One region of the Cohnella massiliensis genome, then DNA from elsewhere that is predicted to be linked to it. Evidence: riboswitches for the same ligand, from Rfam matches in the RefSeq annotation. Region 1 holds a riboswitch; each other region holds the start of a gene.

The links. Region 1 has a riboswitch for cyclic di-GMP ahead of B7E11_RS06665 (transglutaminase-like domain-containing protein). Riboswitches for the same ligand answer to the same signal wherever they lie in the genome.
Region 2: linked by a shared signal. The riboswitch ahead of B7E11_RS13300 (response regulator transcription factor) and the one ahead of B7E11_RS06665 (transglutaminase-like domain-containing protein) in region 1 are both predicted to bind cyclic di-GMP.
Region 3: linked by a shared signal. The riboswitch ahead of B7E11_RS30440 (collagen binding domain-containing protein) and the one ahead of B7E11_RS06665 (transglutaminase-like domain-containing protein) in region 1 are both predicted to bind cyclic di-GMP.
Region 4: linked by a shared signal. The riboswitch ahead of B7E11_RS30380 (sensor histidine kinase) and the one ahead of B7E11_RS06665 (transglutaminase-like domain-containing protein) in region 1 are both predicted to bind cyclic di-GMP.

The regions. Positions count from the first base shown of each region.
Region 1 covers NZ_LT821257.1:20,562-25,863, reverse strand. The annotation lists gene B7E11_RS06675 (LPXTG cell wall anchor domain-containing protein) at 80-733, shown strand; gene B7E11_RS06670 (class D sortase) at 811-1,485, shown strand; cyclic di-GMP riboswitch class I at 1,539-1,622, shown strand; cyclic di-GMP riboswitch class I at 1,664-1,748, shown strand; gene B7E11_RS06665 (transglutaminase-like domain-containing protein) at 1,762-2,574, shown strand; partial or broken gene B7E11_RS06660 (diguanylate cyclase domain-containing protein) at 2,540-4,295, shown strand; gene B7E11_RS06655 (glycoside hydrolase family 15 protein) at 4,324-5,302, opposite strand, start outside.
Region 2 covers NZ_LT821258.1:825,737-831,038, forward strand. The annotation lists gene B7E11_RS13290 (RNA polymerase sigma factor) at 1-111, opposite strand, end outside; gene B7E11_RS13295 (hypothetical protein) at 732-1,271, opposite strand; gene B7E11_RS13300 (response regulator transcription factor) at 1,496-2,209, opposite strand; cyclic di-GMP riboswitch class I at 2,300-2,385, opposite strand; gene B7E11_RS13305 (SDR family NAD(P)-dependent oxidoreductase) at 2,533-3,405, opposite strand; gene B7E11_RS13310 (TetR/AcrR family transcriptional regulator) at 3,476-4,102, shown strand; gene B7E11_RS13315 (InlB B-repeat-containing protein) at 4,991-5,302, opposite strand, start outside.
Region 3 covers NZ_LT821259.1:1,970,611-1,975,912, reverse strand. The annotation lists gene B7E11_RS30445 (LPXTG cell wall anchor domain-containing protein) at 1-103, opposite strand, end outside; gene B7E11_RS30440 (collagen binding domain-containing protein) at 88-1,614, opposite strand; cyclic di-GMP riboswitch class I at 1,935-2,021, opposite strand; gene B7E11_RS22950 (iron chaperone) at 2,084-2,455, opposite strand; gene B7E11_RS22945 (response regulator transcription factor) at 2,595-4,211, opposite strand; gene B7E11_RS22940 (sensor histidine kinase) at 4,228-5,302, opposite strand, start outside.
Region 4 covers NZ_LT821259.1:1,147,443-1,152,744, forward strand. The annotation lists partial or broken gene B7E11_RS19095 (IS5 family transposase) at 1-1,269, shown strand, start outside; gene B7E11_RS19100 (SHOCT domain-containing protein) at 1,325-1,555, shown strand; gene B7E11_RS19105 (DUF2933 domain-containing protein) at 1,582-1,773, shown strand; gene B7E11_RS19110 (hypothetical protein) at 2,160-3,239, shown strand; cyclic di-GMP riboswitch class I at 3,525-3,610, shown strand; gene B7E11_RS30380 (sensor histidine kinase) at 3,748-5,289, shown strand; gene B7E11_RS19120 (LuxR C-terminal-related transcriptional regulator) at 5,177-5,302, shown strand, end outside.

The sequences.
Region 1 (5,302 bases):
CTCTGTTATGGTGCTGTTCGTTAGCAACATGTGCGGAGAAAAAGATAGATGGACGAAATCAATGAATCGGGAGGCAGCTGTGAAAAGATTTTTGAAAACGATGGTCAACTTGCGCTTGTTGGCCGTGTTGCTTGTCGTTGCGTATGGAGCTTTCTCGGGCGTGGGGGCGGCAGCGGCCGCGTCGGTTCCGCCGCTCGACGCGGCCTCTGAGTCGGCCAAGCCGGACGTCATTCCGGAACTGCCGGAAGCGGCGTCGTATGTCGCCGGCTCGGACAAAACGGGCGAAGTGGTCGAGATTGCCGAGGAGGAAGTGCCGCTCGGAACCGTCGAAACGGAGGCGAAGCCGGACGTCATTCCGGAACTGCCGGAAGCGGCGTCGTATGTCGCCGGCTCGGACGAAACGGGCGAAGTGATCGAGGTGGCCGAGGAGGAAGTACCGCTTGGAACCGTCGAAATGGCGGCGAAGCCGGACGTCATTCCGGAACTGCCGGAAGCGGCGTCGTATGTCGCCGGCTCGGACGAAACGGGCGAAGTGATCGAGGTGGCCGAGGAGGAAGTGCCGCTCGGAACCGTCGATCACGGCGTTGATGCCGCGAAGACGATCGAAGAGGACGAGGCGCCGCTTGGCACGCTGCCGCAGACCGGCGAGTCCGGTCCGCTTCCGTTTTACCTGTTCGGATCGGCGCTTGCCGTTTTCGGCGTTTGCCTGCTGCGCAAAAAACGCGTAAACTGACCGTATGAACGCGGGCCTGTCCGGCCTGAATGCGTCGCTGCATTCACGCTTCTCCACGGCCCAGGAGGGATAACGACATGAAAAAGCTGTACTTGCTTTTCATCCTGGCGGGCGTTTTTCTGATCTGCTACCCGCATCTGAACGAGTGGGTTCAGGACCGGAAGCAGGCGCAGTTGCTGGCTGCCGCGGAGCGGGAGCTGGCCGAAGCCGACGATCGGCTGTCGTCTTCCGTATCTACGCTAAAGAACGGCTTGGCGAAAGTGAACGCGCTATTGGAACAAAGCGCGCAGGAAGAAGAACCGGAGGAGCACGACCCGTTTGCCGCGTACGCGGAGGACGAACGGCCGCTCGCCATCCTGACGATCGACAAAATCGACGTCAAGCTGCCGGTGCTCGAAGGGGCCACCAAGCAGAACATGAAGCACGCCGCGGCGCACATGACAGAGACGGCCGCGCTGGGAGAGGTCGGCAATGCCGCCGTCGCCGCGCATAGAGCCAGAACGAAGGGCCGCTTGTTCAACCGGCTCGACGAAGTGGAAATCGGCGACAAGATCGACGTCAAGACAAGCGAGGGCAGCTACAGCTACACGGTTTACGAAATCAAAATCGTGGAGCCGACGGAGCTTTCCGTGCTGGAGCCGAACGGAACGGACCGCATTTTGACGCTCATTACGTGCGATCCGCTCGTCAACCCCACGCATCGTCTGATCGTTCACGCCAAAATAACCGATTCCGCCGCGACGGCGGATTAAAAACTGCTTTTCTATTTCGACAAATAATGGTATAATTTTTATGTAAAAGCTTATCACGATAACGGCAAACCTGTCGAAAGGCAGGGACGCAAAGCTACAGGGCCTTCCTCCGAGCGAGATGGCAGCCAGTTGCCGAACGACATGGCTTTTTTTGTTTTTTCGAAGCCTCTGAAAACTTTACCGATAATGGCATACCTGTCGAAAGGCAGGGACGCAAAGCCATAGGGCCTTCCTCCAAGCGAGATGGCAGCCTGGCCGCCGAAGGGAGTTTTACGAATGCGCAAGCTCGCGTTCGCGACCGCCGCGATCGTTATATTGTTTACCATGTTGTTTGGCGCCGCAGCCTACGCCGCGAACGAAACCGGCGCGGACTGGCTGGACACGACAAAGCTGGATACCGGGGCGGTCGGCGTGCGCTATGCAGTCAAAGCCGACGTCAAAACGAAGGCCATGATCGTCAAGGACACCGGAAAATATACCTATACGCTCAGAGCGGACAAGCCTGTCGAATGGTTCCCTCTGCAGTTGGGCAACGGCGACTACACGGTGACGATTCTGGAAAACGTCAGCGGCAATCAGTACAAAGTCGTGGACAAGGCAACGCTGACGCTCGCTTTGCAGGACGGCACGGCCGTTTATTTGAACCAGGTACAGAACATCGATTGGACGCCGAACAGCATCGCCGTTCAAAAGGCGAAGGAACTGACGCAGAACAAAAAGACGGACGCCGAAAAGGTGGCCGCCGTTTACCGATACGTAATCGACAACGTCAAGTACGACAAAGAGCTCGCGGCCGCAGCCACGCCGGATTACCTGCCGCAAATCGACCGCACGTTCGCCAGCAACAAGGATATCTGCTACGGCTACGCCGCCTTGACGGCCGGCATGCTGCGCGCGCTCGATATCCCGACGAAGCTGGTGACGGGCAAAACGACGTACGTAACCGAGTACCATGCCTGGAATCAAGTGTTTCTGGACGGCCAATGGGTGACGATCGATACGACGGTCGACGCCGGACTCAAAGCCGGCAAGCAAGATTTCCAAATGATCAAGGATGCCGCTCTCTATACGGCGGACAAGGTGTACTAAAGCCTTGGAATTTGCAAAAAAAGCCCAGGAAGCTCCGAGCCGCAGCGCGGTTTTCGGGGCTTTTTTTCAGATCGAAATCGAGCGTTCAGTTTCTGTACAGTTCAAACGGCTATACTTGAATGAGCGATATTCGGGGCCGGCAATGGGTCGTTCGTCCCGAAATTTCAGGCAACGAAACGAAAGAGGTAAGGATATGTTTGCTTTTGGAGGAAATTCAATCGTAACGGTAATGATCGTCTACGCGCTCGCAGCCGTGAATTTATATGCCTGCCTGAGCTTCGCGGGCAAGATCGGGCTTTCGAAAGGGGAAAAAGGGCGGCTCGCCGCGGTTCAGGCGGCGGTGACCGTCGTTTTCGGCATCGGGACGGATTTTTTCTCGGAAATGATCGACGTTTCCCGGACGTTTCCGTTTCTTTTCGCTTTAACTTCGGTTCTGGTGGCGCTGATCGCCGTCGTCACGGCCGTGCTGATGGCCAGCTGGATCATGGACGAAAAAAGCCTGAACCTGCGCCAATGCATGGCGGGGACGACGCTGCTGGCCGCAGGGTTGTCGTCGATGCATTACAACGGCTTGGCCGCCCCTTGGCTTATGGAGGTCTACGATCCCAATCTCATCGCGATCGTCGCGATTACGGCCGTCGTCGCCATCGCAGGGGTCAGCTGCATTTTTCCCAGGCTTGCCAAAGGGGCGATCGCCGCAGCCATTTTAGGTTATATGATGGTGCCCGCCGCGCTGAACGTCAGCCATTTCATGGCGGCATTGGTTCTGGTGTGGCTGCTTTCGCTGCTGGGCATGTACGTGCTGCAAAGAACGCGAGATTCGAAAACGGCAGACGCCGGAGAAAATGCCTATAAATCGTTGTACGAGAACAGCCGGGACGGAATCGTTCTGATCGACAGCCAGTATAAAATCGTCGGATTGAACGCTTCGGCCGCTTCCATCACGGGCATGGAAAGCCGGCAATTGCGAGGCAAGCCGCTTTCCTCCGTGCTTGACCGCGTGCCGCCGGAAGTCCGGCGGAAAACGAAAAAGCTGTTTTTGCTTTCGTTGCGCGCTCCCGAACAGCGTCCTTGCGAGATGCCGTTTCTCGACGCCAAAGGACAGCGGCGCGAGCTTCAGGTGACGCGAATTCCCGTTCGGGTCGAACTGGACGGGGAGGAGGTGCGAAGCTTTATCGTCATCAAGGATATTACGAGCGAAAAACGGGCGGTCGAGCAGATTCGTTACCTGGCCTATCACGACGAGCTGACGAAGCTGCCGAACCGGAGAATGTTCAACAAAACGTTGGAAGAGGAAATTCGATCGAGCCGGGAAACGGGCAAGCCGTTCGGCGTCATGATCGTCGATATGGACGGGTTCAAAAAAATAAACGACGCGTTCGGCCATACGCAAGGCGATCTTTTTCTGAGACAGGCGACGGAACGAATCCAGGGCTGCCTAAGCGGAAGCCAGGCCATGCTCGCCCGCATAGGCGGGGACGAATTCGCCGTAATCTGCCGGGGAGAGCGGCTTGGGGAGGAAATGGCAGACCTGGCCGACCGGATCGTCCAGGCCATGCATCGGCATCGCCGTTTTTCCGCAGGACGGGGACACCGCCGCGCAGTTGATGGACCATGCCGACGCCGCCATGTATGACGTCAAGAAGAAGGGCAAAAACGGCTTTCAAATGTACAAAAGCGACCGCACGCCGCCGTTTCCGGAAGCCTCGTTGGACGTCTGACCCGGAAGCGGGCGGCGCGCGGCTTGATTTAGGCGTCGGCCGGATATCCCGCCCTGGACGTCTCGCCGACCTCCGCAAGCTCGCCGGCGGCGGCGAGCTTGTCGACCGCCAGAACGAACATGGCGTGCGACCAGGTGAGGGGGACGATCCATGCCGGAGCCCCGCTGGCTTTGTCAACCTGTTCGGGCAGCAGGCCGGTTTCGGTGCGGTGATCGATCGCCCAGCGCAGCAGCTTGCGCGCCTCCTCGTATTGTCCGATCTCGGTCCGGTAGTGGGCGAGCCACAACGTCGTCAAAATCCATGGATTGCCCCCGATGTACGGATCGTTCTCATACCGTTTGATCCCTCCGACGACGGGCGAGGTCAGCTTGCGCTCGATCGCATCGGCCTGCCGCCGCATGTAGTCGTGCTCCGGAGGCAGCACGCCGAACGGGGTCGAGACGCCGAGCAAGCTGATGTCGACCGTCGGATCGTATTTCAGCCGGTATACGGGATAGCCCTTTGCCGTATGCTCGACGCCGCCTTCCGCGCCGCGGGCGACGGCGCGCTCGTACTCCTCGCGGCCGACCTTCAGATGAAGCCCGCGGTAAAAGCTGCCTTCCGCCTCGTTCCAGCAATCGTTCTCGATCGCTTCGGCGATGCGGTCCGCCATCCGCTCCCAGGCCGCGGCCGAGTCGTCGTCCCCCATCAGCCGGGCGAACGAGGACGCGGCGCGCAGCCCCGCGGAGACGGCGGCCGCCGAATACGTGTGCTCGGCGTCGCGCTCCTCCCACAGGTCGACGCTCGGCTTCGGAAGGCCGGTGTCCGGGTCGACGAAGCCGGCGAGAAACGCCGCGCCCTTGGCCACGGCCGGCCACATGCGGCGGGCGAAGCTTTCGTCGCCGGTTGCGGCGTAATGCTGCCACATCCCCCAGACGATGGAGCCGCCTTCGTCGATCTGCAGTCCCCACGAGGGAGCGAGGCTGCCGTCGTGGTAATGGCGCTGCTGCCAGGACCCGTCCGCCTCC
Region 2 (5,302 bases), on a different contig from region 1:
GCTTTCCTCCAAGTCGAAGCGCCGCATTTCATGGGCAATCTCTTCGTCTACATCAACCCATACATCCGACTTTAAAAAAGGATACATATCCCGCAAATTCATCTTTTTCATTCATGTCCCTCCATTTTGGTTTGTTGGCAAACCAAAACAGAGGGGGGAGAACGACAGCCAACGCTGCCTTTTATGCCTTTGTATAACAGCTGTAAAAAACAAATAGGACCTTGCCGCAGAGCGCGTCCACGCTCGGTTGCGACTAGGTCTGATTGTGAAATTGAATTATATTCTTGCCGATATTTTCGCCGATTGCAGTTATGAGCAATAAGCATACATCGCCTTCACCCTCTTTCTCACCTGGCAACACCGTGTGAGAAATTAAGTGGGCTATGATGTATGGCGCTGCCCTTGTTTCGTTCAGCTCCTTGGCATCCGATATTTAGCCGACAACTGCATGAACAATATAAAAAAGCGCCGTAATTCCTTCCGCTGGGCATCAGGGAAAGAAACGACGCTTGATAAAAGTGAGTAATCACACATATTTATCGTTGCTACCATGGCACTGTCTGTCCACATTATCAACATAACATGAAACAAGTGCATATGGCGTGCATAGTTAGTGCAAAAAAAGGCAAAACCAGTGCAGCGTTCGGCATGTTCGATGCGACACCGGCACTCCGATCCTCAAAGTTGAGTACGGGGGACAAATCTATGTGCAATGCGTCTTCTGAATTCATTCAATCTGCTTGAGACGACTCCAAATCCAGCAAAAACGCCCGATCTTTGATTTTCATGTAGATTTTGCGTAAAATTCGCTTCCGATGATAAAAGTACGCGCGGCGGGAAAGCGCCAGGCGACTTATGGCATCTGAGGATGCAAGATTATCAATATATCTCAAACGAACAAATAAGCCTTCTTCCGAGGTGAGCGCCGTAAGAGCGTAGTCGATCAGACTAATTCTGGATAGCAACAATGGGATTTCATGTTCAGTGATCTGTATGCGTCGAATGACCGTTCGCAATACCGTTTCCTGTTTTCTACCTCTGCTATGAGCCGCAACCATATGCAGGGTGCGCGTCAATTCTGGGATGTGAGTGAGTTCGGATTGAACATACTTCAATCTCGCTTTCCAGTCTTTATAGGACTTCAGCCATGATTCAACTTTCTGATAAGGAATGGGTACTTGGTCTGCGACATCACAAAGTCCTCCTTGTGATACATGCTTTCTTATCGTTTTCGGCCAGTTACATTTTTCACTCTCCATTTCCATCGTCATCTACCCTTCATCTCGAGATTCGCAGATGTTGACAAGGTACGATATTCACAACCTTTATTCCTCTTTTTATGACTCTCACCTCCGGTCGTATTCTCCTAAAAATCTCCATTTACACCCTCCATTTTACCTATAAAATGCTTAAATATGGAGGGTGATTTTTTCATCACACGATCAGTTCATAAAATGTCGAATGAACACAAAATGACTCGAATCAGTGTGAATCGCTAACACGTGATTCGGTCTTGCCGATTGTACAGGCCTCTTCGTTTCGCTTTTTCGGCTGCTTCATGAATGGAGCTAGCATTGAATTTTCGAATGATGTTACGAACGTGCGATTTCATGGTGTTCTCTGTGACGCCTAACAACTCTCTAATTACCGGCTGTTTATAGCCCCACCCGATCAACTGCAAGATCTCTTTTTCAGTGGGCGTCAATATACGATGTAATTCTTTCCGCTTATCAAGACCAATTTCATTACGGATTATGGATGCAACATCGGCATGAAGGGAAGATTGTCCCCGATAGGCTTCCCTTACGGCGTTTGCGACATCCGCATAGTTGATCTTGGTAATGTAATTGATCGCCCCGGCCAGCATAGTTTCCACAATGATTTCAGACTCATAGAGGCAGGTCAAGATAATGATTGGCATCGATTTAATTTTCAGAACTTCGGAAATTGTATAGAGTCCATCTTGTTGCGATGAATGTAATACCAGATCAAGAATCATGACGTCTAAATCCAATTGCTCACACGCTCGAATGGCCGATTCCTTATTTGTTGCAATATGAAATATATTCATATCAGGCTCTGCATTGATCAGCTCCGCCATCCGTTGTTGCCAAATGGGGTCGCTGTCCACCAGCAAAACTTGTATCTTCCCTTCTTTCCAACGCACGACTTCATCAATTTCTACGGCATAACTTGCACGCTCCTCCATCTTTTCATCACCTCGTTGATTGTTCTGAAAGCGCAAAAAAAAAAGACACGTACCCTCGAAAGGCCGTGCCTTTTAACTGACAGCAATAGAGAGGGTAACCCGGCGATCATTGCACGAAGGCAGAAGACCCGTGGCTTTGCGTCCCAGTCTTTCGAACTGGTTTGCCTTTTTCCTGTTTCGCTTTATCGATATATCGGGACAACTGATCAGATAGTCATGCATGCCCGTTAGGAATGAAATCCAATCACTGCTGGTCAATCCTGCCATTACCGCATTCAGTTGCCTCTCTTTCGTACCGAATCGAGCCTATGGCAGGATTAACTTTATAGCTTACTAAGGTCGGGATGGACGGCATCGTCGGCGTCCGTAGAGAGCGAGAGTTCTTCCCATTTGGCCAGTTCTGCGAGCTTCAATTCGTCGGCCTGCCGGATCATATTCACTGCATCGCTGCCCAAAGGGAGCCATTGCGGCGGCTCTTCCATGTCGGCCACTTTGAGGATAACGTTCGCAGCTTTCTTGGGGTCTCCAATGGGGAGTCTCCCTGTCCTGGCAGCATCGTTGAATATATTCAATAATATCCCGACCGTCTCTTTATACGGCTCACCAGGTGGAATGATCTTCATCGAGGACCCTGCCCAGTCGGTACGGAAGCCACCGGGTTCAATCAAGGTAACTTTCACCCCAAAAGGCTTTGTTTCGGCGGCAAGCACACCGGAAAACCCTTCGACGCCATGTTTGGCGGCCGTGTATGCGGCGAGTCCCGGCCCTGCCGGACGGCGTCCGCCGATGGTGGAGAACTGGATGAATCGTCCGCTCATTTGCTTCCGAAAGACCGGTATCGCTACGCGGCTGACATTGATGACGCCAAACAGATTCGTCTCGATTTGGGCGCGAAACTGGTCCGACGGTGTTTCCTCAATCGATCCAAGGTCGGCGTATCCGGCGTTGTTCACGACAACGTCAATTCGACCGAACTTCTCTACTCCACAAGCAATGGCCTGTTTGGCTTCGTTTTCATCGGTAACATCCAGGCGAACGGCATAGGCGCGTCCTTCGCTTGCAGATACAAGATCGTCTAGTGTTTCCGGATTTCGCGCCGTTGCCACTACCAGATCGCCCCGCTCAAGCGCAGCTTCTGCAATGGCGCGACCAAATCCGCGCGAGGCTCCCGTAATAAACCATACTTTTGCAGGCATGTATTTCTCCCTCCTTATTGAATGAACGTTTAATAAATTACTCCCTTATTAAATCACACAGCAGATTTGGTTGTCAAATGAACGTTTATTCAAGTATAATGGTCACATGATAAAAAGAGATCCCGAATCGAAAAAACGACAACTCCTTGAAGCCGCCTTAAAGGAATTCGCCGCTCACGGTCTGGCCGGAAGCCGGGTCGATCAAATTGCCGAGCGCGCCGGGTGCAGCGCAGGGCTGGTATACACCTATTTTGGCAGTAAGGACGAATTGTTCGACGCCGTGCTACATTTTATCGTTAACGAGACTGTAACCAATATTCCCATTATTCCAGAAGACTTGCCCGAGTATGCAGGAAAGCTGTTCGATGCGAGCGAGCAGCATCCTGAAGTCGCTCGCGTGATCATGTGGCACCGACTCGAGCGAGGCGGGACCGACCAACTCATCCCTGGGAGCATCGATGCCGCCCGGCATAAAATCGACGTCATTCGAGCCGCTCAAGAGGACGGAAGGCTTTCATCCCGATTTGATGCTGAACAATTGATGATACTCGTTCAAAGCATCGCTGCTTTGTGGTCGTCCCAACCTCCTGAAATCGCAGAACTGGTGGCCGCGAAATCGGATCATGCACGTCGACGCGCAACGGTGGTTGAGGCTGTTAGACAATTGATTTCCAAATCCGGAGAGTCTACAACATAAAGGGGCAGGTACGACGAAGATGGTAAGCCCTGTTCTCTCTAGTTTGTACGTCCATGCATGACCCGTTCTACTACAAAAATCATGAAAATCAACTACACGATATTGAAAGACTGAACCAGCGAATGATCACTCGTCGGTCGCTTCTTGAATACTTTATTTTTTTCGATCATTCATTGCAACTGTTTTAATCCTGCATCATTTACAAACAAGATCGATTTGCCCTTGAATCATTGAATCAAGGAGTCCAAAGCGGGTACCGCTTCAGAAATGCAAATATCCTTCCGTTTAAGGATACATTCCCCCTGAACAAGAAGAAGCGTAGCCAGTGGTTGATTTGCTAACGTTTTTCATCCCTGTTTATACCTTCGGAAACGATGACCGCATTTGTTGGAACAGTCTCATGAATCGATTGCTCATCGACTTCAAAAGAAAGGGCAGACCAAACTGAGTAAAATCATGTTAGGTCTGGCCCTTGATGTTTGTTGATCTATTCTTGCTCCCGAACTTCCAGCATTCTGAGCAGCATGACGACCGCTTCCGCCCGTGTTGCCGCATCGTTCGGAAAGAAATGGTTGCCGCCGCCCGCCGCTGACGATACCAAGCTTGCGGATCGCTTCCGCCGCGCCTTTCGCCCATGTCGGAATGTCTTCGTTATCGGCGAAGCCGGTTTGTTGTTAAATCCTGCATTTGATATATTCCCTCTGAACAAGAAGAAGCCGCAGCCAGTGGTTGATCTGCTAACGTTTTTCATCCCCTGTTTAAACCTTCGGAAACGATGATCGCATTTGTTGGATCAGTCTTCATGAATGGATTGCTCATGACTTCAAAAGGAAGGGCAGACCAAACTGAGTAATATCATGTTAGGTCTGGCCCTTGATGTTTTCTAAGCTATTCTTGCCCCCGAGCTTCCAACATTCTGAGCAGCATAACGACCGCTTCCGCCCGTGTTGCCGTGTCGTTCGGAACGAACTTGTTGCCGCCGCGGCCGCTGACGATGCCAAGTTTGCGGATCGCTTCTACCGCGCTCTTAGCCCAGTTCGGAATGTCTTCATTATCTGCGAAGCCGGTTTGAGCATTTGCGTCAAGAGGCGCCTTCAGCGCATTGGCGATTATCGACGCCATCTCCGCGCGGGTGATTGGCGCATCCGGCCGGAAGCTGCCGTATCCGTTCACGATTCCCGCTTGCACGGCGAGAGCGAC
Region 3 (5,302 bases), on a different contig from region 1:
CGCTCGATGGAACGGTTTTCCCGTCGGCTTTTACGATCACCGAATTCGGAACGAATTCGAGACCGTTATTCGGGAACGTATCCGTAATTACCACGTTGTCCATGCTGTATTTGCTTCCGTCCGGCTTTTTATCGCCGTTGACCGTAATTTGCCACTTCGCCGTTTTATCGGCGAAATTGACATTCGAGACGCCTTTCGCCAACGCGCGGCTTGTTGGGCCGGGGTTGTCGCTTCTTTGGACGATTCGCCCGAAACGACTTTATTTTTGACCTGCTGGCCTTCGGCGCTCAATCGATCGACCGGCTTCGTTTGGTAAACGATCGTATACGGCGAATCGATATCCTGGTTGAACTGAAGTTTGAACCCGTTCGTGCCCGTCGCTTCGGCCATATAATCATCCGCAGAAAGCAAATCTTTGGCATTCGTCGAATTCCCTTTATACACCTTCAGCGAATCGGCAATCCACGTATGAATCGAATTGAATTCATCCGTGATGACCGCTTGGTCTTTCGGAATCTGTTTTTCGTTGAAGTTGTATTTCACCGTCCAAGTGACGATTCCGGTATCTTTATCTTCGCGATACGATTTGGTCAAAAATTCTCCGCGATCCACCGTTACCGATGCGGTCGCTTTCGCTTCTTCCCTGTCATCGCCGGACAGAACGGCGGTATTTTCAAACTTCACCTTGCCCGACGGCCCGTCGGTCAGCTTCGTCGAGAAACGAATCTCATACGCCTTGCCGATCGTCTCATCCGCGAACGCAAGCTCAAGTTTGGCGCCGTTATTCGTAGCGACCGTAACCTTGCTGTCCTCTACCTTGTCGCCAAGGAGCGTCGATCCGTCTCCGTTCACTTGCAAGTGATAAACCTCGACAGAACCGTCGATAAGCTCCAGACCCTCTGGCATTGCATCGGTGACGACCGCATGTTTGATTTTGTCAAGCGTCGTATTGATCTTGACGGTCCAGTTTATCTGATTTTTGCCGACCGCATTTCCTTGCTTTTCGATCAGCTTTCCGCCCTGCGGCTTCAGGCGAACGATTACGGTCTGCTCGCCGCTTCTTACGGGAATGGCGATTATGATTTCCGTGCTGCCTTTAATGAGTTCCTTCCTGAATTCCGTGCGAATTTCCAGCTTGCCGCTTACGTTGGAATGGTTCTCCACGTAATCGTTGAAGGTCATGACGACCTTTCCGTTCCGATCGACCGTAAATCGGCCTACCTCGCCTTGATCGGAAACGAGCGGTTCGTTAATGTCGGTAAAAATTTCAAACTGCGTCGGCAGCTCGAAGGTAAACGTATCCCCGGCCTTGTAGCCGTGTCCGTTCGGAAGCTCCCATTCGTAGCTGAGATTGACAGCTGCGCCGATATCCAAACTGCTGTCCGGATGATACACGGCATCGATCACGGAACCGTTCGTATCGGTTAACACAACTTTTGTTAAAATATTATCCGAATGAACGACTGGCGATGTCGGGTTATAGACGCTATACGTCACACCATATACGGATTCCTGCACGCTTGCCGCAGCATGGGTCGTCCAGGCCGATGCGCCAAGCAGCGTTTGGAACAGGAGCAACAGGGCCACAGCGAATGCACTTGCTTTTTTCTTCATAGTCTCTCCCTCGTCCTCTTCATCACCCTCATACTATTGGTTCCGATCTTGCCTTTCCGTGCGCAAATCGCACCATGCACCCATCGGACGGTACCGATAAGGGACCATCGAGCTCATCACCTCCGCCATTTCCTATTGGCGCGACTCCTTGCGCTTGATAGTTTTTCAGAACCAAATGGGCTTTCGCCATTGTAGCACCAGAAACTGTACATTTTCTAAACAAATCCAAATAAGCCTTGGACTAGAGTCCAAAGCTTGATTTCCTGCAAGATTAAATTTGAAATAACAGCAAGTCCAAAAAAACAAAAAAAGCGTCTTCGTTCGGTAGCTGGCTGCCATTGACATCACGTCATGAAGGCCCTATAGCTTTGCGTCCTTGCCTTTCGACAAGTTTGCCGTTATCGTGAGTAGCTTTGTGAACTTATCATATCAAAAATCCAGGCTTCTATCAAGTAAAAAATCCCATTCTTTATTTCCGCCAAAACGTCGGACAGTCCGCCTTATCCAAAATATTGAATTCAATGAATTTCTCAAGCAGAGAGAAATCAACCGGACTCCCCCACGGAATACGGACCAACTCGTTGGTGTGATCGTAGCCGGACTGGACAATTTCATCCGAAAAATGCTGCATCCCTGCCCGTTCGGGGGCGACGGCCAAATGACGTTTGGAAACGCTGAAGCCAATAATAAAGGTGTCGTGATCGGTAAACATAGGCTGATTCCACGCCAGTTTGGGCGCTAAATTCGGAAATTTTTTCGTTACCCAAGCCAAAACCTCTTCCGTTCGGGCCCGATGTTCCGGATTATCGATGCGCGCTAAATATTTTGCGAAAACTTCCATGTCGTTCCCTCCTTCTTTTGATTCCTCACTCGTCCTTCATTTTATTCAATTTCAATTCCTTTAGCAAAAGATCGAGACGAGCAATGATTCGTTCTTGATTTTCAATTTGTTTTTTATGCAGCATATAGGTGCTGCCACTTCATAAATGGTTCTTAAACTCTTGCGGCGTCATCCCGTACTGGGATTTGAACAGTTTAATAAAATACTGCGGTTTCTGATAGCCGACTTCGTGCGCAATTTGACTGATTTTCAAATCCTTGTGCTTCAACAATTGTACCGCTTTTTCCATTCGCAGGCGAAGGACGTAGTTGGAGAAGTTCTCTCCGGCCTCCTGCTTGAATAAGTTGGATACGTATACGGGATGCAGGTGGACATGATCGGCTACCGCTTGAAGGGTGATCTCCTTTATATTCCCTTGGATGAATCGGCGAATCCGTTGCATCAAGTCGGAACGTATATTGTCCGAATAGTTGTCGCTGTACGCTTTGATTTGTACATAGCTGCCGAAAGCCCATTCCTTCAAAGGTTCCACGCTCCAGCTTGCATCGATTTTCAGCATCTTCTCGATGTCTCTGCCAAATACATCAAAAATCCGTTTGCCTTTTTTGTGCAAATAATAGGAGTATGCTTGCAGCAACGCAACATAGATTTCAACCCCGTATTCGCGGGCGCCGCCGCCTGCTCCTTCGAGCTCGTCGAATATCCGGCTCAGCTTGTTCTCGAATGCCGTCCACTGCTCGATTTCGATTAACTCCATTAACGTTTGGGAACGGTAAAGCTCCGTAAACGGCCGAATGTCGAACGCTTCTTTCTTTTGCGTTACTTGAAAAAAACTTTCCGTCTGGTAGCCGATATAATCGGTATAGATCGATAATGCGGAGTGGTACATGGACAGGATGTCTTTTGGAAACTCCCCCCAATTGCTTTGGACAATGGACACTTTCGATTTTAAATATAATTTGATTTGATGCTGGGAGAGCCGGGCCAGGTCCTCAATTATAACGGCGGAGCGATCGGGATCCGATTGTTCGATTTGTTTCGATTGTACCAGGAAAATCAAATAATCGTACGAATCTTTGCAATAGATCACATGAAATTGACTCGAAAATACTTCTTCTACAATGTTAAACATGGCATATTCGATCAACGAGAGGCTGTACAGATCCGTATTCGAGTTATCCTCCTCCACTCTCATGCATAAGAGGATGGCTTCCCTTTCGGCTTGAATGGGCAGCTCGACCAGCTGGATCTTGTCCTTCAAAACGGATAGGGGGTAATTTTTGCCGGACAGCAAATCGAACAAGAACATCTCTCTTAATTTGGGCAAGCTTTCTTTGAACCGGTAATAAAATTTTTGCTGATTCAGGAGCGCATTTCCTTCTTCCGTAATCTTGTTTATAATATGGCGAAGCGTTTTTTCCAAGTCCTCGTTCGATACCGGCTTCAGTAAATAATCGCATACTTGCTGCTGGATGGCTTCCTTCGCATATTGAAATTCATCATATCCGGTTAAAATAACCGCCTTTGTGTTTTTCCATTTCTCATTTATTCGAGCGATTAATTCGAGTCCGGTCATTCCGTTCATTTGGATATCCGTGACCACAATATCAACGGAACGGTAATTTAGCAGCTCCAGGGCCTCCTCGCCGGAATAGGCTTTGTAGACATTAGAGACCCCCATTAGCTCCCACGGAAGCCCGATCGCCAGACTGTCAACCAAGTGCGTGTGATCGTCCACGATCAAGATTTCGTACATTTTTGTTCCTCCTTCGTCAAGACACGTCTTCCATATCGCTCCAACATAATGCTGCGCAAAGTCCGCCCAATTTCGATTTGCTCAACCGCAATCCCGAGCCGCTGCCATACATTAAACGCAGACGTTGATGAACGTTTTTCAGCCCGGATTCCACTTCTTCGTTATTCGTATAAATTTTCTTTCTCATCGACTCGATAAAGGAATGATCAACCCCCGCGCCCGTATCCTCGACCGCTATATGGTTCATGCGTTCTTCCCTCCAGCATCGGATTCGAATCATTCCGTATTCCGATTGATTTTTGAACGCATGGAGGATTACATTTTCAACAAGCGGCTGTACAATCAACCGTGGAACCCATATATCTTCCATCTGCGGCTCGGTCTCGGTCTGGAATTCAAAATCGTCTCTCAGCATGCAATGGATTTCCAGATAAAAACTCACCAAGTCCAGTTCCTCTTTCAGCCGCACCATCTTGTTCCCCGTTTTGGTCGTATACCGATAGTACTTGCTCAAGTTCATGGTCATCGAAATGGCGGCTCTGTTTTCATTCAACTCGATCATGCTTTTGATGTAAGCCAGCGTATTGTAGAGAAAGTGCGGGTTGATCTGCGATTGCAACTGCTTCAGCGTCGCTTCCTTCGACCGGAGCTGTTCTTTATAAACATTCTCAATCAACTCCTCGATTTTGGACGCCATGGAATTGAATCTTTCATAAAGAAAACGGTACTCCCCTTTGGGCTTGTCTTCCATGCGAATGGAATAAATCCCCTTCTCAATCAAATTCATGTTCCGAATCAGTTTCCGGAATGGAATCTGAATATTGCGATACATGACAAAGGCAAGATAGGCCCCCATAAACAGAAGCATGCCGCTTATCGCATAAAACATCATCCGGTTTCGGCTGATCGGCGCCATAATTTGACTGATGGGCACATAATCAACCAAATACCAGCCTAATGAATCCAGTTTTTGATAGTGGACCTGAAATCTCGTATTGTCGGATTTAAGCAACAAATATCCGCTATCCGTCGAAGAATCAAGCCCCTTGAGATCGGGAAGAAATTCGTCAATCTGATCAAAATTAACGGAA
Region 4 (5,302 bases), on a different contig from region 1:
ACCGATGATCGTGAGACGCTTCGTCAGATTCTGGAGAACCCGTATCTGCAGCACTTCCTCGGTCTGCCCGAATACCAGTACCGCCGTCCGTTTCACCATTCGCTCATGACACACTTCCGCAAGCGGCTGGGCGGCGAGATCCTCGATGAAGTCAATGAATGGATCGCTCTGGAAGAAGCGCGTAAGTCGAGTGAAGCGAATGATTCATCGGACAATGAGGGCGATGAGCCCGGTAACGGAGCGGCCGCAGCATCGGACGAGTCCGCAGTACCGCAACTTGAGCAGATGGAACTGACGAACGAGGGTGAACTGTTGCTGGACGCCACCTGCGCGACGGCGGTCATCGCCAACCCGACGGATCTGTCTCTGCTGAATCAGGCCCGGGAAAAGCTGGAGAAAATGATCGACATTCTGCATGAACCGCAGCGCGGATAGCCTCGCAAGCCAAGAACATCCCGAGAGCGTTCCCGCAAAGCCTATCTGGCGATTGCCAAGCAGCGGCGCGTGAAGCCGCGCACGATGCGCAAAGCCATCGGCAAGCAGTTGCGGTTCGTCTCCCGTGATCTGCGCATCATCGCCGAACTCGCCGAGACGACGGGCGGCCTGACGCAACTGCCGCGTCGCATGTACAAGGAGCTGCTGGTCATTCAAGAGCTCTATCGCCAGCAGCAAGCGATGTACGACAAGCGAACGCATAGCGTACCCGATCGGATTGTCAGTATCGCACAGCCGCACGTGAGGCCGATCGTGCGTGGCAAAGCTCGGGCGAACGTCGAGTTCGGCGCGAAGCTGGCGATTAGCCTGGTGAACGGCTATGCCTTCCGGGAGTATCTGTCTTGGGACAGCTACAACGAAGGTCAGACGCTGCAGGATGCAGTGGAACACTACCGCGCCAGGTTCGGCTATTATCCCAAAGCGGTGCTGGCTGACCAGATTTATCGCACACGCGACAACTTGCGCTACTGCAAGGAGAAGGGAATTCGGCTGAGCGGACCGCAGTTGGGGCGTCCGTCCGCCGATCAGCAGGAGCAGAAGAAGATCGCGAAGGCAGATGCAGCCGCACGCAACGCAGTGGAAGGCAAGTTCGGTGAAGGCAAGCGCAGTTATGGGCTTGGCCGTATTCGAGCGCGTCTTCAGAGGACGAGCAAGACCGTGATCGGGCTGCAACTGCTGGTCATGAACCTCGAAAAGAGACTCCGGGTTCTCTTTTTGCCTTTTTTGCAATGGCTCTGGTCGACCCTTGCATTCCGCTTGCCCGTGATGCCGTAAAATGTGACCCGTTCAGCAAGCCCTATACTAAAGATAAGAAAGGAGCGAGACAGCCATGATGATGGGATATGGCTTTGGAATGGGCTGGATCGGATGGGTAGTTAACCTGCTGGTTATTATTGGGGTCATTTATCTGGTCGCGAGGTTGGCCATTCATCACGATACCGGTTTGCGAAAAAGTGAAAAAGAAGCGGACCGGATTGCGGCTGAACGTTATGCGCGTGGAGAAATAACGGAAGAGGAATTTATGCGAATAAAAGATGTATTGCGGAACAAACAGAAGTGATGATTCTTCGAGGGAGGAATGGAAAGATGGACTGGTCTTGGCTTGCATTACTGTTGTGCCCACTTATGATGGTTCCGATGATGTTCATGATGAGAGGTAATCATTCTGATCATAAGGATCGGAATGAGGACCAATTGACGCGGGAACTGAATGCATTAAAGGAGCAAAATGGCCAGATGCTGCAGGAAATTCAACAATTAAAGCAACAGAAAGGATGATGAGTGATGAGTTGCTGCGGTAATCACAGCGATCACAGCAATCATTCGGATCATGGTCATAACCGCAAGGCTCACAACTGGATGATGATCCTATGCTGCGTGCTTCCGATTATTTTGGCTGCCGCCTTGCTCCTAAGCGGCAGAGCATCGGGGCCAACCGGGAATGGCATGCTCTTCTTGCTGATTCTGATCTGTCCGTTGTCTCATTTGGTGATTATGCCTTTCATGATGCGCAGGAATCATCCACATAGATAATGGGGTCTAAACCCCCTTATTTCCAGAACCTTCGCCGAGAAGGTTCTTTTTTTCGATATCTAGATGGATAGCGTGAAAATGGTGCACACATTCGCATATTCGTCGGAATAGGCTGATGTGGAGGTGTTTTTATGGTTTATCATACGCCAGATACGACACGTATTGCGCTTTCGGATCCGGAGGCGCTGTCCATTGCAGTTTCTCAAATGATCTATCCCAGCAGGACGGTAAGTTGGCGCGCAAATTCAGTTATTTTAGTCAGCGGTGACGATTTTCGTACGATCGTGCCAGCTGTGTCGCTTATTCACTTTCCGATTAATGCTCCTATTTTGTTTGTCAATCACGGAACGCTGTCGGAGCTGGTATGGAATGAAATCAACCGGTTGCAGCCTGCCGGCAAGAATGTGCCTCACGTTATTTTAATCGGCGAATTCAACCCATCGGCTATCCAACAACTCCATGGCAGAGGTTATACTACTTTGCATTTTCATCATTCTGACCCTGTTGTGCAGTCAATCCATATTGCAGAGTGGCGGAAGCGTTTATTGCCGGATACCATGCCGGAGATGGTAACGAAAAACACATTTTTAATATCCGTTGAAGAGTCGGTAGAAGCATTGCCGGCATACGGATTTGCGGCGCATATGGGAACTCCTTTCTTGTACACCTATAAGGATTCTTTACCCGAATGGACCGCCAGGTTTTTGACGAACGAAGCAACGAGAAACGTCTCGATAATAGGATCAACAAACACGGTGTCTGCCGAAGTCGAAGAAGCCTGCCGCAAAATCGTACAAGGACACGTGGAACGTTTCGGAGGAGAATCACCGGAAGATATTGCGGTGAACTTTTCAAGAACAAAAAGCGAAGCAACGGGAATGGGATGGGGACGCAACGAAATAATGAAAGGTGATGCCTTTACGTTCTTCCCGGCCTTCTGGAAGTATGGCATGATCACGGCCCCGCTGTCTCATATGGGCAAACATACGCCGCAGCTCCCCCTAACAGGTACGGTATTGCCCAAGGTCTATCTTGATTACCTGCAATATCTGCGGCCAATGGCGGCCCATCCGATGCCCCCTTTTATGCATGCTTTTATTTTGGGCGATTTTCATCAGATTCCGTTCAGTACCCAAGTGGAAATCGAGAAGAACATCATGTTCATGGAGTTTCAACAAGGTACTGATTTGCAAGGCATGACTCACAACTAAGAAATTCACTTATAACTCAAATTTACTTCATGTGCCACCCAAATTTAAATGCTGTCATACAGCAGTAATAAGTCGTCGAATTATTGTCAGATAATCGACTAAGGATAATGACCGTGAAGATTGGGCCTATATATCCATTTTCTGTTACCATTTATGACAGATTTGCAGTATAATAGAATCATCTCATCTCTGCACATCGTGCTCGCGTATGAAATCTGATGCGTAAAAAGGAGGGGAGCAAAGCACACATCCGCTTGATTGTCCAAATGAATAGGAAGCTGTAGGAAGGAAAAATGGCAAACCCGCTCGAAAGACGGGGACGCAAAGCCACGGGTCTGCGGCCGCAAGGCTATGATCGCCGGGTTACCCTAAAAAGACAGGCTTCTTGGGAAAGGCACGGTTAGGGTACGTGTCTTTTTTTGTCGTTTGGGAACGGTTGGAATCAAGCCACGGCGTCGAAGAAGCCGGGAATAGGAAAACCTCGCCAAGGGAGGGATCTGATGTGGTTATGCTGGTCCTATCATTATGGTCGGTGACGGCAATTCTGCTGTTTTCCCAACCGAGAAGCGAGCAGAATCGCTGGGCTGGCGGAGTCGCTTTTTTCTCCGTATTCGGGGAGTTGTCTGCCGCAGTGGATGAGAAGATCATTCCCTTAGCCGCGTCCTTGGCATACGATCCGATCACTGACGGGTTGGAGTGGGTAAAGGGATGGCTTTGCTTCTTGGCCATGTACATGCCGCCTTATCTGCTCTTGATGTTCGGTTTGAGCTATACGGGTTGGTTTCAACGGCGGAGGAGATGGAAACGATGCGTAATCGCTGTTGCCTTTACACCGGTCCTGGCCATGTTTTTTCTGTCTTCGGCAGGTTCCCGACTTGAAGACGATGTGCATCCGATGCCGTTCTGGGCCGCGCTCTATTACATGACGGCAGCCGCGGTATGTCTGAGGCTGGTTTATCGTGAAGCGGACGAGAGGATCCGTCAGCAACACCGTTTGGTCTGTTGGATAATCGTACCGGCAACCAGTTCCGTGCTGTTATTCGACTTCATTCTGCCCTTGCTCCGATTCCATCCGATCATCAACGCAAACCGTGCCGTTATCACCGCGGCTTGCATTTGCTTTTACGCGTTTTCCGTCCGCTATGGCATATTGGGCGTTCGACTGCGATTGGAGAAATATCCGGATTCCCCGGATCTGCACGGGAAGACGCCTGCTATATTCATGTTCTATCATGCCTTCAAAAGCGAGCTCGGAAAAATGCAGGTGGCGGCGAGGCGCATATTTTTTCTTGTCCAACGGACCAAACAACAGGAGCTTTACCGGGATGCATCGCATCTGATCGATGCGACGGAGCGGATGATGGCCATCGCCGTCCGTTTTCGTCATCCTTCACAGCAACTGGTTCTGTATGAGCAATCTTGCGTTTTATCCGAACTCGTTGAAAACACGTTGTGCAGATTGGCTTGGGAATTCCGCAACAAAAAACTTGCTGTTCGGAAAGAACTGGATGAATCGATTGTCTTGTATTGCGACCCGGCACACTTGCAGGAGGTATTGAGAAACCTATTCTTCAATGCCATCGAAGCGATGTCCGAAGGAGGGAGTTTGACAATATCGTCGAGTCTGTCGCCGGAAACGATGGACATCATCGTTCGTGATACCGGTTGCGGCATTGCGCCGGAATCGATGCCGCATATTTTCGAGCCCCGTTTCACCACCAAATCGAACGAAGCGAACGACGGAATGGGATTGTTCTACAGCCATGAAGTGATGCGGCAACATCAGGGATCGATCGAGGTGCAGAGTCAAACCGGAACCGGCACGACATGTACGCTCCATTTTCCCATCCAACGGGTCTTCCGCCATTCGTCGCCATGGAACCGATGGGAGGAATACGATGAACAAGATCAAAGTTTTGTTGGTGGAAGACGATCCGGTGTGGAACGAATATATATCGGAAACGGTGAACCGGGAACCGGATTTGTTTTTGGTCGGAACGGCCCGATCGAAAGTGGGTGCGATCCGCATTGCCGGCATGCTGGACATTGATGTGGTGCTGCTG